3 regions of the Streptomyces sp. NPDC096323 genome follow, and region 3 is predicted to be linked to each of the others. Evidence: riboswitches for the same ligand, from Rfam matches in the RefSeq annotation. Region 3 holds a riboswitch; each other region holds the start of a gene.

Region 1 (4,941 bases), on a different contig from region 3:
TTGCGGACGGTGTCCACGACCTCGAACGCGAAGTTCATGTGCATCGTCTCGTCACGGAACACCCAGTTGGTGCCCGTGGCGAGGCCGTGCAGCAGCCCGCGCGAGCGGAACCAGTACACGTACGCGAAGGCGCCGTAGAAGAAAAGTCCCTCGATGCACGCCGCGAAGCAGATCAGGTTCAGCAGGAAACGGCGGCGGTCGGCCTTCGTCTCCAGCCGGTCGATCTTCTCGACCGAGTCCATCCAGCGGAAGCAGAACTGCGCCTTCTCGCGGATCGACGGGATCTCCTCGACCGCGTCGAAGGCCGCCGCGCGGTCGTCGGGATCGGGCAGATACGTGTCGAGCAGCGTCAGATAGAACTGGACGTGCACGGCCTCCTCGAAGAGCTGCCGCGACAGGTACAGCCGCGCCTCGGGGGAGTTGATGTGCTTGTACAGCGTCAGCACGAGGTTGTTCGAGACGATCGAGTCACCGGTCGCGAAGAACGCGACCAGCCGGCCGATGAGATGCTGCTCGGCGGGCGTCATCTTGGCGAGGTCCGCCACGTCGGAGTGGAGGTCGACCTCCTCCACGTGCCAGGTGTTCTTGATCGCGTCCCGGTAGCGCTCGTAGAAGTCCGGGTAGCGCATCGGCCGCAGGGTCAGTTCGAAGCCCGGGTCCAGCAGGTTCTTGTTGTCGTCGGAGCTCATTACTGACAGGCCTCGCAGGACTCGGGGTTTTCCAGGGAGCAGGCGATCGCGTCCGCGTCGGGCGCGGACGCCTGCGCGGGGACCGGGGCGGCGGACGCGGCACGCGCGATCCGGGTCGCCGGGCGCGAGCGCAGGTAGTACGTCGTCTTCAACCCCTGCTTCCAGGCGTACGCGTACATCGAGGAGAGCTTGCCGATCGTCGGAGTCTCCAGGAACAGGTTCAGCGACTGGCTCTGGTCGAGGAACGGCGTACGGGCCGCCGCCATGTCGATCAGACCGCGCTGCGGGATCTCCCAGGCCGTGCGGTACAGCGCCCGCACCTCCTCGGGGATCCACGCGAAGCCCTGCACCGAGCCGCTCGCCTCGCGCAGTGCCTCACGGGTCCGCGCGTCCCACACGCCGAGCTTCTTCAGCTCGTCCACCAGATACGCGTTGACCTGGAGGAACTCACCGCTGAGCGTCTCGCGCTTGAAGAGGTTGGAGACCTGCGGCTCGATGCACTCGTACACGCCCGCGATCGAGGCGATCGTCGCGGTCGGAGCGATGGCCAGCAGCAGGGAGTTGCGCATGCCGGTCTTCGCGACCCGGGCGCGCAGGGCGTCCCAGCGCTCCGGCCAGTTCAGCTCGGTGTCGTAGTGGTCCGGGTGCAGCACACCGCGGGCGGCACGCGTCTCGGACCAGGCGGGGAGGGGACCCGAGCGCTCCGCGAGGTCGCAGGACGCCTCGTACGCCGCGAGCATGATGCGCTCGGAGATCTTCGTCGACAGGGCGCGCGCCTCGGGGGAGTCGAACGGCAGCCGCAGCTGGAAGAAGACGTCCTGGAGACCCATGGCGCCCAGGCCCACCGGACGCCAGCGGGCGTTGGACCGGCCGGCCTGCTCGGTCGGGTAGAAGTTGATGTCCACGACCCGGTCGAGGAAGGTCACGGCGGTACGCACGGTGGCGTCCAGGCGCTCCCAGTCGATGGTGCCGTCGGCGACGAAGGCGCCGAGGTTGACCGAACCCAGGTTGCAGACGGCCGTCTCGCCGTCGTCGGTGACCTCGAGGATCTCGGTGCACAGGTTCGAGGAGTGCACGACGCGGCCGGGCTCGGCGGTCTGGTTCGCGGTGCGGTTGGAGGCGTCCTTGAACGTCATCCAGCCCTGGCCCGTCTGGGCGAGGGTCCGCATCATGCGACCGTACAGCTCACGGGCCGGCATGGTCTTGCGGGCCAGGCCCTTGGCCTCGGCCGCCCGGTAGGCGGCGTCGAACGCGTCGCCCCACAGGTCGACGAGCTCGGGCACGTCGGCCGGGGAGAACAGCGACCACGTGCCGTCCGCGTCCACCCGGCGCATGAACTCGTCGGGGATCCAGTGCGCCAGGTTGAGGTTGTGCGTGCGCCGCTGGTCCTCGCCCGTGTTGTCGCGCAGCTCCAGGAACTCCTCGATGTCCGCGTGCCACGTCTCCAGGTAGACGGCCGCGGCGCCCTTGCGCCGGCCGCCCTGGTTGACCGCGGCGACGGAGGCGTCGAGCGTCTTCAGGAACGGCACGATGCCGTTGGAGTGGCCGTTGGTGCCGCGGATCAGCGAACCCCGGGCGCGGATACGGGAGTACGAGAGGCCGATGCCGCCCGCGTGCTTCGACAGGCGCGCCACCTGGTGGTAGCGGTCGTAGATCGAGTCCAGCTCGTCCAGCGGGGAGTCCAGCAGGTAGCAGGAGGACATCTGCGGGTGCCGGGTGCCGGAGTTGAAGAGCGTGGGCGAGGAGGGCAGGTAGTCCAGCCGGCTCATCAGACCGTACAGCGCGGCAACCTCGTCCAGGGCGCGCGCGGAGGTGTCCTCGGCGAGACCGGAGGCGACGCGCAGCATGAAGTGCTGCGGGGTCTCGATGACCTGACGGGTGTGCGGGTGGCGCAGGAGGTACCGGCTGTGCAGGGTGCGCAGGCCGAAGTAGCCGAAGCGGTCGTCGGCGCCGTCGGCGAGCGACTGCCCGACCAGCGCGTCCAGGGCCCCCGCGTGCAGCGCCACGAACTCGGCGGTGCGGTCCGCGATCAGGCCCTCGCGGTGCCCGACGGCGACCGAGGCGGAGAAGGATGTCGCACCCTGGCCGGCCGCCTCGTCCGCGATGGTGCGGGTGAGGAGGCGGGCGGCGAGCCGGGAGTAGGCGGGGTCCTCGGAGATCAGGCCCGCGGCGGCCTCGGTGGCCAGCGAGCGCAGCTCGGCCTCGTCCGACCGGGCGTTGCGGCCGCGCAGCGCGGCGGCGGCGACGCGTCCGGGGTCGGTGTCGGGCAGATCGGCGGTGAGGCCGGTCAGGGTCCGCAGCAGTGCGGTCCCCGGTCCCTCGCTCGTGCTTCCCGTTGACTCGGCCACGGACACCGGATCGGCTGGCGCGATGGTCACGCGGTGCTCTCCCTCGCTCGGCTCGGGGCCTTCGGGGAGCGGAGGGCGGCCGGGCGGGGCGGGACCCGGCAGGGCAGCGCTCCGTGCGGCGTCCACCGGCCCATCCACGAGGCCCGGACGTCTGGGCATCCGGATCGGTGGAACCGGATGCGCTGTCGGCAGGACCTCGGACTCGGGGGTGCACAAAAGCGCACCGAACACACCGTTGCGGGACAGTTCCGGATTCGCACCGGATTTCCCTGCGGCGACAGCGAGCATGAGCATACATGTGGGGGCTGCCGGATGCGGCAGCCCCCACATGTTGTGTCGTGCGCGCTGTCAGGCGAGGGGAGGCAGCTCCAGCCGGTAGGTGAGCAGCTTGAGGTCGTCGAGGGGGCTCCAGTCCCTCTCGGGGGTCCGTACGAAGCCGAGGCGCCGGTAGATCCTATGGGCGCCGTGCATCGTCGGCTGCGTCGACAGGACGATCCCCGTGACCCCCGTGGTGGCCCGTGCGCGGTCGATACAGGCCCGTACGAGAGCCTCCCCGGCTCCTGCTCCCCGGGCCTCGCGGGAGACCGCCAGCATCCGGAACTCCGCCTCGTCCGCCGCGGCTATGTCGGCCCAGGCGTTGCCCGGCGGGGCGTAGGTGACCCCGCCCAGGACGCGGCCCCGCGCGTCGGCGGCCACCAGCACCTCGGCCTCGGCGGCGCGGCGGGAGACGTCGCGCAGCTGAACCAGATACGCATCGTCGGCGCCGAAGTCCAGGAGCCCGTCGCCGAGATAGGCCTCGGCGGTGATCTCGCCGAGGAGCGCGTACTCGGCGGGCTCGGCCGGCCGGATCGTCATGTCCATACGTGCAGTGTGCCGCACGCGCGGGCCGTGGCCGCAAGCACTTTTCCGCCGCGCGCGCGAACGGGCCGCCGCACCCCTGGCGGAGGAGTACGGCGGCCCGTTCGGTTCACCTACGCGTCGGTCAGTGGCCGCCCCGGCGCACCGGCGGTGGCCGGCGGGAGCTCCGTCACCACGCCCGGGTCACCCGCGTCAGCGGTGTAGTCGCCCGGAGAGGTCTCGTCGATCCCGGCGGGCGCCTTCACGGCGTTCAGGACGAAGGTGAGGACGACGACCACGACGACGTTCAGCACGAAGGCCGTGAGGCCGATGTAGCCGATCTCGCCGATGCCCGGGATCTCCTTGGAGGACCCGCCGAAGTGCTTCTGGGTGGGGCTGGCGACCCCGTACGCGGCGAGCGTCCCGTAGAGCATGCCGACCGCCCAGCCCGCGAGCAGCGCCCAGCGGTGGAACCACCGGGTGAACAGCCCGCCGACCAGGGCCGGCATCGTCTGGAGGATCCAGATCCCGCCGAGCAGCTGGAAGTTGATCGCGACCGTCTTGTCCATGGTGAGGACGAAGGCGAGCGCGCCGACCTTGACCAGCAGCGACACCAGCTTGGAGACCTTGGTCTCCTGCGCGGGTGTGGCGTCCGGCTTCAGGAAGTCCTTGTAGATGTTGCGGGTGAACAGGTTCGCCGCGGCGATCGACATGATCGCGGCGGGCACCAGCGCGCCGATGCCGATGGCGGCGAAGGCCACCCCCGCGAACCAGTCGGGGAACATGTTCTCGAACAGCTGCGGGATCGCCAACTGGCCGTTGTCCACCTTGACTCCGGCGGCGATCGCCATGAATCCCAGCAGTGCGAGCAGGCCGAGCATCAGCGAGTACAGCGGCAGGATCGTCGTGTTGCGGCGGATCACGTCACGGCTGCGGCTGGAAAGCGTCGCCGTGATCGAGTGCGGATACATGAAGAGCGCCAGCGCCGAACCCAGGGCCAGCGTCGCGTATCCCCACTGTCCGGCCTCGCCGGGTGCCAGTCCGGCCACCGGTTTGCCGGCCGCCTC
Region 2 (4,941 bases), on a different contig from region 3:
CAGCGCGTCACTGCCGTAACGCAGCGGCTTGGCCACCGAGGCGAGGGCGTCCGCGCTGCTCGCGTCCTTGGGGACCCGCGCGCACGCGGTCCGCAGCGCGGGCGGCGTCGCCCCGTCCGGGGCGTCGGCGGCCGTACCGGGATCGATGACGAGCGCGACCCGCTTGGAGCCGTCCTCGGCAGGCGTGTGCGCGCAGATCCCCGCGAAGTCGGGGGAGCGGCGCGGCTTGGCCGCGTCCTGCGAGTCCGCGCTCACGGCGAACCGGAAGCCCTGCACCGAACCGTCCTCCGGCCGGACCAGGGACGGCCCCTGGGTGGCATACGCCCACCCGCTGCCGGAGCCCTCCCAGAACGACCAGTAGCGGTAGCCGGCAGCCTGGGCCGTGCCCGTACCGAGCACGGCCAGGACCGCGCCCAGGACCGCCAGCAGCACGGCGGCCCGCCCGGCGCGGCGCCTCACGGGCTGCCGGGCGGCCACGCCCTGGCGCGCACTCACAGCTGCTGGCTCTTGCGGCGGCCGCTGATCAGGAATCCGGCGCCGGCGCCGACCGCGAGGCCGATCCCGACGAACCACCAGACACCGCCGATGCCGTCCCCGTCGCCACTGTCCTTCTGCTCCTCCTCGGTGGCGCTCGCGGTCGGCTTCTTGTCGGTGGAGGGCGCGGGCCCGGTCGCGTTCAGCTGGGCGACGAGGTCGGCGCCGCCGAAGTCGTGGACGTCCGTGTCGGTGGAGTGGGCGGCCATGACGAGCTGCGCGTAGGCGGCGGGGCCGTTCTCCTTCGCCCAGGCCGCGGAGTTCTCCGCCAGCCACTTCACGGACGCGGCGGCCTTGTCCTTGTGACCGGACGCGGACAGGGCGACCACGGCGTCGGCGGTGTTGCCGAAGTCGGGCTGCGGGGTGCTGTCCTCGGCACCGGGCATCGGCGGCGAGTCGAGGTGGCCGGTCTTCGCGAGGGCCCCGGCGAGGTAGTAGGCGCCGTTCTGGGCGGCCTGCTCCGGCTTGAGCGCACTGCCCTCGGTGCAGGCGGGGTCCTTCACCGCGGCGTTGTTGCCGACGACGAGCCCCTTGCCGAGCGAGCCGAGCACGGCGGCCGCGGTGGCGTCGCCGTTGGCGACGAGCTTGCCGGCCTTGTCGGGCTGGTACGCGAACGCGCCGCCGTCCTTGCCGCCGCACGGGATGGCGAAGGTGAGCAGGGCGTCGTACGGCGTCCTGCCGGCGTCGTTCGTCACGTCCCCGAGCTTCTCGCCGGCCCGGGCGAGGGCGCCGATCACGATCGAGGTCGAGTTCGCGTCACTCGGGCCGCCGGCGGTGTAACCCCAGCCGCCGTCCTTGTTCTGTACGGACTTCAGCCACGCGACGCCGTTGCGCACGAGTTCCTCGTGCCCCCGGACCTCGTGCAGCGCCTGCACCGCGGCCGCCGTCGCATTGGTGTCGATCATGGTCTTGGCGTCACAGGGCACGGAGGGGTCCGGCCGGTACGCGGGGAACGCCCCGCTGTCGCACTGCTGCCCGATCAGCCAGTCGACGGCCTTGGCGGCGGGCGAGACGCCCACGGCCCGCTGCGAGACGAAGGCCAGCGACTGCCGCCACACCCCGTCGTACGTGGGGTCCTTCGTGCCGTAAAGGCCCGAGGGCAGGGCCACGGACGGCGAGGGGGAGGGGGACGGCGCGGCAACCGCGGCCGGGGTCGCGGCCGCACAGAGCACGGTGGCGGTGGCGGCGAGCGCGGCTGCGCTGCGGCGTACGGTCATGGCGGGCGGTGCCTCTCCTGGAGGAACCGGGCACAGGCACACACAGGCACCAGGCTCCGGCTCCGTATACCTCGACGGTTGCCGGCCACCGGGGATCCCGACGGCGCGAGCCGGTCACGCCACGCACAGGGCATTCCGGCTTCCGCCCGGTGAGGGCGGTCACGGCTGCGGGTCAGCGCCGGATTTCCACCGGCTTCCCCCTGAACGGGCATGATGACGACGCGTTCACTCTACCGGGCGCGTTCCGGGGCTCTCATTCGGCTCGGACCGCGTCAGCGCGAGGCCCCCGGTGCTGCGGCCCGGGGCGCCGAGCAGGGCGCCGGCGCCGGCGTCCGCTCGGGGAACGGGACGATCGCCGGCTCGGGGTCCTGGCCGAGGAAGAGGCGGCGTACGACGCGTTCCGCGGCGTGGCCGTCGTCGTACGGGCAGAAGCGCTCCCGGAAGGCGCTCCGCAGCGCCGTGGCCTCGGGGCCGCACCAGCGGCCGCTGCGGAAGATGTCGATGAGCTCGTCCTCCGTCGTCGCGACCGCCCCGGGGGTGTCGCCCGGCCGGCCGGAGAGGAGGTCGAACGTGACGCCGCGGACCTGGTTGTAGACCTTCCGGTCGGCCGCGTCGATGACGATGGGGCGGTCCAGGTTGGCGTAGTCGAAGGTGAGCGACGAGTAGTCCGAGATGAGCGCGTCCGCCGCCAGGCAGAGGTCCTCGACCGACGGGTGGCCGGACACGTCGATGATGCCGCTCCGCCCCGCGAGGTCGCTCAGCCGCGTGGTCCGCCCGTCGAGGGGGTGGGGCCGGACCAGCAGGACGAAGTCGTCGCCCAGGGCCTCGGCCACGCGGGCCACGTCGAAGGTGGGCGTCCAGTCCTTCCGGTAGTCGCGGTAGGTCGGCGCGTACAGCAGGGCGGTCCTGCCCTCGGGGATGCCGAGCCGCTCCCGGATGGCCGCGACGTCGTCCGCACCGGCGGTGTAGAAGCGGTCGTTGCGGGGGTAGCCCACGTCGAGGGACTCGAACCTGCCCGGGTACACGCGCGCCCACTGCTCCGTGGAGTGCTGGTTGGAGGAGAGGCTGAGGTCCCAGCGGCTCACCTGCTCCAGCAGGCGGTCGAAGCTCATGGTCCGGGCGGCGGGGTACGCCTTCAGGTCAATGCCCATGCGCTTGAGCGGGGTGCCGTGGTGCGTCTGCAGGTGGACCTGGCCCGGGCGCTTGCCGATGCCGTCCGGGAAGCCGTCGTTGCTCACGAAGTACGTGGCGCGCGCCGTGACCTCCCCATGGCGGCGCGAGCCGGGCACCACGTGGTCGACGCCTGCGGGCACCTGTCCGGCGAGCTCCTGGCGCACCACCCAGACGCCGTGCACGTGCGGTGCCAGCTCCTTGGCCTTCTCGTAGACGGCGGCCGGATTGCAGGACGGCAGCGAGTCCTCGTACGAGGTGTACACGGCGAGGTTCGGATCCAGGGCACGCCGGCGCTGGAGGGCGTGCAGATTGGCGGCCGCGTGCTTGCCGACCCTGCTGGTGGCTCCGAGGACCCTCGTCGGCGCCTTCCGCTTGACCCGGGCGGCGAACTCGGTCGTCCGATAGGCACGGAAGGACCGCTTGGCCAGGGCGCGCATGTGCACCCCGAGCGATCCGCCGGGCAGCGTGTAGCCGGCCGGGAGGTGCGCGGCGTAGAAGTCCGCGGTGCGGCCGAAGAACTCCTTGCGATCGGCGGGCCTGACCCGCTCGGGGCGCTTGAGCGTGAACAGCATGTGCTGCACGGCACGCTCGAACATCAGGGACCGGGACCAGGCCAGTTCGGGGCGTCCGTCGAGGAAGGTGAACAGGCCCTCGTACTGCGGGAAGATGTCGAAGTGCTTGCGGCCCGGCGTCTTCGTGATCGCACCGTGGCGGCGCTGGCGGTATTCGACGCCCACCCTGTTCAGGCAGCCGATGCGCTCGGCCGCGACCATCGCCATCTGGCTGACCGGCGCGTCCTCGTACAGTCCGGGCGCGTACTGGAAGCCCTGCTCCAGGAAGAACGCGCGGCGGAACGCCTTGTTCCAGGCGACCAGGAACAGATGGACGTACTCGGGCCGGTCCTGGAGGCGGAAGACATCCGTGCCCGCCCGTTCGAACAGTTCCGTGGACTGGCTGGGGCCGCCCTTGCCGTGCCAGTACGTCCGTATGTGGTCGAAGGCGAGGATGTCCAGGTCCCCGACCGCGTCGAGCCGGCCGGCCATCGCCTGCAGCAGACCGGGGGTGTAGCTGTCGTCACTGTCGAGGAAGAGGACGTAGTCCCCCGTCGCGCGTTCCAGTCCGGCGTTGCGCGCCCGGCCCAGGCCCACGTTCTCCGGCAGGTGCACGGCCTGGACGCGTGCGTCGCGGGCGGCGTACTCGTCGATGATCGCCCCGCAGGAGTCCGGTGAGCAGTCGTCGACGGCGATCACCTCGATGTCCCGGAACGACTGACCGAGGACGGAGTCCAGGCACTCGTGGAGGTATCCCTGCACCTTGAACACGGGGATGACGACACTGAAACGAGGCATGGGGGAAAACTCCAGAGGACGGACAAACAGAGAGGCCGAACAGGAAGACTACCGATCCCGGCGACGTGCCGGGTGTGCGCTTCCCCCGTGACCGGAGTGATCTGTTCCGAGCGGACCGTGATCCTCCGGGGGTGCCGGCGACGCGGCGCGGGCAGCGGTGGCGGAGCGCCACCGGGAGTCTAATCATTCCGGTTTGTCCTGAGAGTCCGGTACCTATAGATTCCGGCCGTGCCGTCCGTAAAGACTGATCGCCGGTGGGTCCTCGCAGTGCACGGAGCGTGGAGGGACGGCAGGCTGTGGCCGTGGTGCCTGGCGGCCGTCGCCGCGGTCTGCGGCTACGGCGTGGCCACCGTCTTCCACCCCGGATACCTGAGCGCGGACAGCAACACGCAGCTGGGGCAGGCGCTGGGGGACGAGCCGGTCAACGACTGGCATCCGCCGGTGATGGCGCTCGCGTGGCGGGTCCTCATCGCGGTCACGGGGAACTTCTCGGTCATGGCCGCCGTCCAGGCCGCCGTGCTGTGGGGGACGCTGTGGGTCCTCGCCCGGCTGGTGTGGACGAAGACGCGCAGCCGCGGACTGTCCCTCGCCGTCCTGGCCGTCGGCCTCGCGCCGCACATCATGAACCTCACGGGAGTGGTGTGGAAGGACGTGCACCTGGCGTACGC
Region 3 (4,941 bases):
GGGCGTAGGCGGCGACCCGCACGGGGCCGCCCAGCATCGCGGCGGCGTAATGGACCGTGGGCACCTCGGCGACCAGCGTGGAGACGGCCGTGGCGTGCACCGCGTGGGTGTGCACGACCGCAGCGGCGTCGGTGTTCCGGTACACCGCGAGATGGAGCGGGAGTTCGCTGGTGGGGGCCAGGTCGCCGAGGACCTGGTTGCCTTCCAGATCGACGCCGGTCACATCCTCGGGGCGGAGCCGGTCGTACGGCATTCCGCTCGGGGTGACCAGGACGGTCCCGCCGACCCGCGCCGACACGTTGCCCGAGGTCCCCACGACCAGTCCCTCGGAGGCCGTTCTGCGGGCCGTGGCGACGACCGCGCCCCAGGCCCGTTCGATCGAATCCCGCCACTCACTGCTCATACGAAGATCCTTTCCACGGATGAGCGACCCCCTGCCGCCCCTCCCCCGACGACCCGCCCGGGCCCCGGATTCTGGGCCCACACCGGCCCGTACCGGAATCCCACCCTCACCCGCCGCACGAAAAGGGCGGCAGCGCTCCGGTTGGGGTCACCGCGACGCCCTGCTCAGTTCATCTTCCGTTCACTCAGGTTGCCTACGGTCCACGTGCCACTGACGTCGAACGATTGCCTGGGTAAATGGAACACATCACGCTGCTGCTCGCGATTGTGATCGTGACAGCTCTAGTGTTCGATTTCACGAACGGTTTCCACGACACCGCCAACGCGATGGCCACCACCATCTCGACCGGCGCACTCAAACCCAAGACAGCGGTGGCCATGTCCGCCGTTCTCAACCTCGTAGGCGCGTTCCTGTCGGTGGAGGTCGCCAAGACGATCTCCGGCGGGATCATCAACGAAGACGGGCTCAGAACCGAGGTCATCTTCGCGGCGCTCGTCGGCGCCATCCTGTGGAATCTCCTGACCTGGCTGGTCGGCCTGCCGTCCAGCTCCTCCCACGCACTGTTCGGCGGCCTGATCGGCGCCGCGGTGATGTCCGCGGGCTGGTCCTCGGTCGACGGCGGTACCGTCGTCACCAAGGTGCTGCTCCCCGCGGTCGCCGCGCCGGTCGTCGCCGGTCTGGCCGCGCTGCTGGCCACCCGGCTGACGTACCGCATCGGCGGGAAGGTCACGGGCGGCGCCCAGGAGAAGGCCACCGCGAAGGGTTACCGCGCCGGGCAGATCGCCTCGGCCGGGCTCGTCTCGCTCGCGCACGGCACCAACGACGCGCAGAAGACCATGGGCATCATCACGCTCGCCCTGGTCACCGGCGGCGTCCTCTCCCCCGGCTCCAACCCGCCGGTCTGGGTCATCGTGGCCGCCGGCCTCGCCATCGCACTCGGCACCTACCTGGGCGGCTGGCGCATCATCCGCACCATGGGCAGCGGCCTGACCGAGCTGAAGCCGCCGCAGGGCTTCGCCGCCCAGACCAGTGCGGCCACCGTCATCCTGGCCTCCTCGCACCTCGGCTTCTCCCTCTCCACCACCCAGTCGTGCTCGGGCGCCGTCATGGGCGCGGGCCTCGGCCGCAAGGGCGGCGTCGTCCGCTGGTCGACCGCCACCCGGATGTTCGTCGCCTGGGGCCTGACCCTGCCGGCCGCCGGTCTGGTCGGCGCGGGTGCGGAGTTCCTCACCAAGCAGGGCACCTGGGGTGTCGTGGTCGTCGCCGCGCTCCTGATCGCGGGCTCCGGCGCGATCTGGACGCTGTCGCGCCGCAAGCCCGTCGGGCACGGCGATGTGGCACCCGGCGGCCAGCACGCGGCCGCCGGAACCGGCGAGCCCTCGGGCGTCGTCACCACCGCCATCGCGGCCGTCAGCCCGCCGCCCACCGCGGCCGCCCAGACCCACGACCTCACGGCCACCATCCCGGCCCCGGCCGGACCGGTCGCCGCCGGACCGGTCGCCGACCCGGCCCGACCCGCCACGGTTTAGGCATCACACGAGCCTTTGGTAAGGACAGATCCGCATGAACATCGACTGGGCAGCCCTCGGCACCGTCTTCGGCGTCTCCCTCGTCGCCACCGTCGCTCTCGTGGGCCTCTTCACCCTCGGCATCGTCGGCCTCTCCAAGCAGCCGGAACCAGCCGCGCAGGGCGGGTCCGCGGGCGGATCGCTCGCCCTGGCCCGCACCGGCGCGTACGTCTGCTTCGGACTGTGCGCCGCGGCCGTGGCGTACGGCATCTATCTGATCGTCGCCTGAGCCCCACCACTCCCACCCGCATCGGGCCGGACGCACCTCGTGTGCGTCCGGCCCGATGTGCGTCTCAGCACACTGCGCCGTCGCAGGTCAACGGCGAGTTGACGGGTGTTCGCGGGGCGTGGTGGACTGCCGGAGCCATTACGGCGACAGCAGAGGAAGCCGGTGCGAATCCGGCGCGGTCCCGCCACTGTCACCGGGGAGCAGTCCCCCACCACGGAAGTCACGGTCCACGCAAGCGGACTGGAAGACCGGGGGAACCGCGGATCCGGAAGCCAGGAGACTCTCGTCGCCGTCACGTCGAACCAGGGCGCGGACCCTGAGTGAGGACATATCGCCATGCCCGGCTGCCGTGCGTCCGTCCCTGTGCCACTCCGAACAGGTCCCCAGGTCCTCCGAGGCGCAACGGCCGGCTGAACCGTGCGTGCCGATCGCATCTTCGCGTACGGCGCCACGGCCGGTCTGATCGGCGATTCTCTGCTCGGTGACCCCCGCAGGGGACACCCGGTCGCCGCCTTCGGGCGGGCCGCGGCAGGCGTCGAACGCCGTCTGTGGCGCGACCACCGCGGGTGGGGCGCACTGCACACCCTGATCTGCGCCGGAGGCGCCACCGGGGGTGCCGCCCTGGCCTCCCGTGCGCTGCGCCGCCACCCCGCCGCGTCCGTCGCCCTGACCGCCGCTGCCACCTGGTCCGTCCTCGGCGGTACGTCGCTGGGGCGCGAGGCCCGGTCCATCGGCGACGCCCTGACCGCCGGGGACCTGGGCCTCGCCCGTGAGCGGCTGCCTCGCTTGTGCGGCCGCGACCCGCAGTCCCTGGACGGCCCGCAGATCGCCCGCGCCGTCGTGGAGTCCGTCGCCGAGAACACCTCGGACGCCGTGGTCGGCGCCCTCGTGTGGGGCGCGCTGGGCGGGGTTCCCGGACTCGTCGGGTTCCGCGCCGTGAACACGCTCGACGCGATGGTCGGTCACAAGTCGCCCCGCTACCGGCGTTACGGCTGGGCCTCGGCCCGCCTCGACGACGTGGCGGGATGGCCCGGCGCCCGGCTGACGGCCCTGCTCGCCGTGACCGCCGGGGGGCGGCCACGGCGAGCGGTCCGGGCCTGGCGGGCGGACGCGGCCAAGCACCCGAGCCCCAACGCGGGCCCGGTGGAGGCCTCGTTCGCGGGGGCGCTCGGCGTACGGCTCGGCGGGACGCTCTCGTACGGCGGCCGGGTCGAGCACCGTCCCGCCCTCAACGGCGAGACGGGACGGGCGGTGGAGCCCGGGGACATCGAGCGGGCCGTACGGCTGTCGCGCCGGGTGAGCACTCTGGCCCTCGGCGTGAGCGTGGCGGCCCGCCTGGGCGCGGGGTTCGCGGCACGGCGGATCGCGGCACGGCGGATCGCGGGGGCCCGCACCACCGTTGCCCGTACCCATGGCCCTGGACTCCCAGGAACCCGACTCCCAGGACGGAGACCGATATGAGCGGCGGGCTGCTGGTCGCCGGGACCACCTCCGACGCGGGCAAGAGCGTCGTCACGGCGGGCATCTGCCGCTGGCTGGTGCGCCGCGGCGTGAAGGTCGCGCCGTTCAAGGCGCAGAACATGTCGCTCAACTCCTTCGTCACCCGGGAGGGCGCCGAGATCGGCCGCGCCCAGGCCATGCAGGCCCAGGCCGCCCGGGTGGAGCCGACCGCCCTGATGAACCCGGTGCTGCTCAAGCCCGGCAGCGACCGCTCCAGCCAGGTCGTCCTGATGGGTCGTCCGGTCGGTGAGATGAGTGCCCGCGGCTACCACGGCGGCCGGCAGGAGTCGCTCCTGTCCACCGTCGTGGACTGCCTGGAACAACTCCGGGGCACGTATGACGCGGTGATCTGCGAAGGGGCGGGCAGTCCGGCCGAGATCAATCTGCGGCGCACGGACATCGTGAACATGGGCATCGCACGGGCGGCACGCTTCCCGGTGGTGGTCGTCGGCGACATCGACCGCGGCGGGGTCTTCGCCTCGTTCTTCGGAACGACGGCGCTGCTCTCGGCCGAGGACCAGTCGCTGATCGCCGGCTACCTGGTCAACAAGTTCCGCGGCGACGTCTCGCTCCTGGAGCCCGGCCTGGACATGCTGCGCGAGCTGACGGGACGTCCGACGTACGGGGTGCTGCCGTTCGCGCACGGCCTCGGCATCGACGAGGAGGACGGGCTGCGGGTCTCGCTGCGCGGCACCGTACGCGAATCGGTCGTCGCGCCGCCGCACGGCGAGGACATCCTGCGCGTCGCCGTGTGCGCCGTCCCGCTGATGTCCAACTTCACCGACGTGGACGCGCTCGCCGCCGAACCGGGCGTCGTCGTGCGGTTCGTGGACCGCGCCGAGGAGCTCGCCGACGCCGACCTCGTCATCGTGCCCGGCACCCGCGGCACCGTGAAGGCGCTCGCCTGGCTGCGCGAGCGCGGGCTCGCCGACGCGCTGCTGCGGCGCGGGGCCGAGGGCCGGCCGGTCCTCGGTATCTGCGGCGGCTACCAGATCCTCGGCGAACGCATCGAGGACGACGTGGAGTCGCGCGCGGGGCAGGTCGAAGGGCTCGGGCTGCTGCCCGTACGCGTCCGGTTCGACCGCGAGAAGACCCTCGCCCGCCCGGTCGGCGAGGCGCTCGGCGCCCCGGTCGAGGGGTACGAGATCCACCACGGCGTCGCGGACGTGCGCGGCGGTGAGCCGTTCCTCACCGACGGACAAGGACAGCGCATCGACGGCTGCCGGACCGGCGCCGTGTGG

What was found. Region 3 has a riboswitch for cobalamin ahead of ABTX18_RS24630 (cobalamin biosynthesis protein). Riboswitches for the same ligand answer to the same signal wherever they lie in the genome.
Region 1: another riboswitch for cobalamin. It lies ahead of ABTX18_RS08945 (ribonucleoside-diphosphate reductase subunit alpha); the one in region 3 lies ahead of ABTX18_RS24630 (cobalamin biosynthesis protein).
Region 2: another riboswitch for cobalamin. It lies ahead of ABTX18_RS06745 (SCO2321 family membrane protein); the one in region 3 lies ahead of ABTX18_RS24630 (cobalamin biosynthesis protein).

Annotation. Positions count from the first base shown of each region.
Region 1 is NZ_JBEOSI010000003.1:241,097-246,037, forward strand. It holds gene ABTX18_RS08940 (ribonucleotide-diphosphate reductase subunit beta) at 1-689, opposite strand, end outside; gene ABTX18_RS08945 (ribonucleoside-diphosphate reductase subunit alpha) at 689-3,067, opposite strand; adenosylcobalamin-variant (AdoCbl-variant) riboswitch at 3,220-3,318, opposite strand; gene ABTX18_RS08950 (GNAT family N-acetyltransferase) at 3,386-3,898, opposite strand; gene mctP (monocarboxylate uptake permease MctP) at 4,009-4,941, opposite strand, start outside.
Region 2 is NZ_JBEOSI010000002.1:613,754-618,694, forward strand. It holds gene ABTX18_RS06740 (SCO2322 family protein) at 1-495, opposite strand, end outside; gene ABTX18_RS06745 (SCO2321 family membrane protein) at 492-1,751, opposite strand; cobalamin riboswitch at 1,860-2,008, opposite strand; gene ABTX18_RS06750 (bifunctional glycosyltransferase/CDP-glycerol:glycerophosphate glycerophosphotransferase) at 2,024-4,273, opposite strand; gene ABTX18_RS06755 (hypothetical protein) at 4,502-4,941, shown strand, end outside.
Region 3 is NZ_JBEOSI010000009.1:57,983-62,923, forward strand. It holds gene ABTX18_RS24615 (class II aldolase/adducin family protein) at 1-403, opposite strand, end outside; gene ABTX18_RS24620 (inorganic phosphate transporter) at 640-1,932, shown strand; gene ABTX18_RS24625 (hypothetical protein) at 1,967-2,200, shown strand; cobalamin riboswitch at 2,353-2,483, shown strand; gene ABTX18_RS24630 (cobalamin biosynthesis protein) at 2,618-3,661, shown strand; gene ABTX18_RS24635 (cobyric acid synthase) at 3,658-4,941, shown strand, end outside.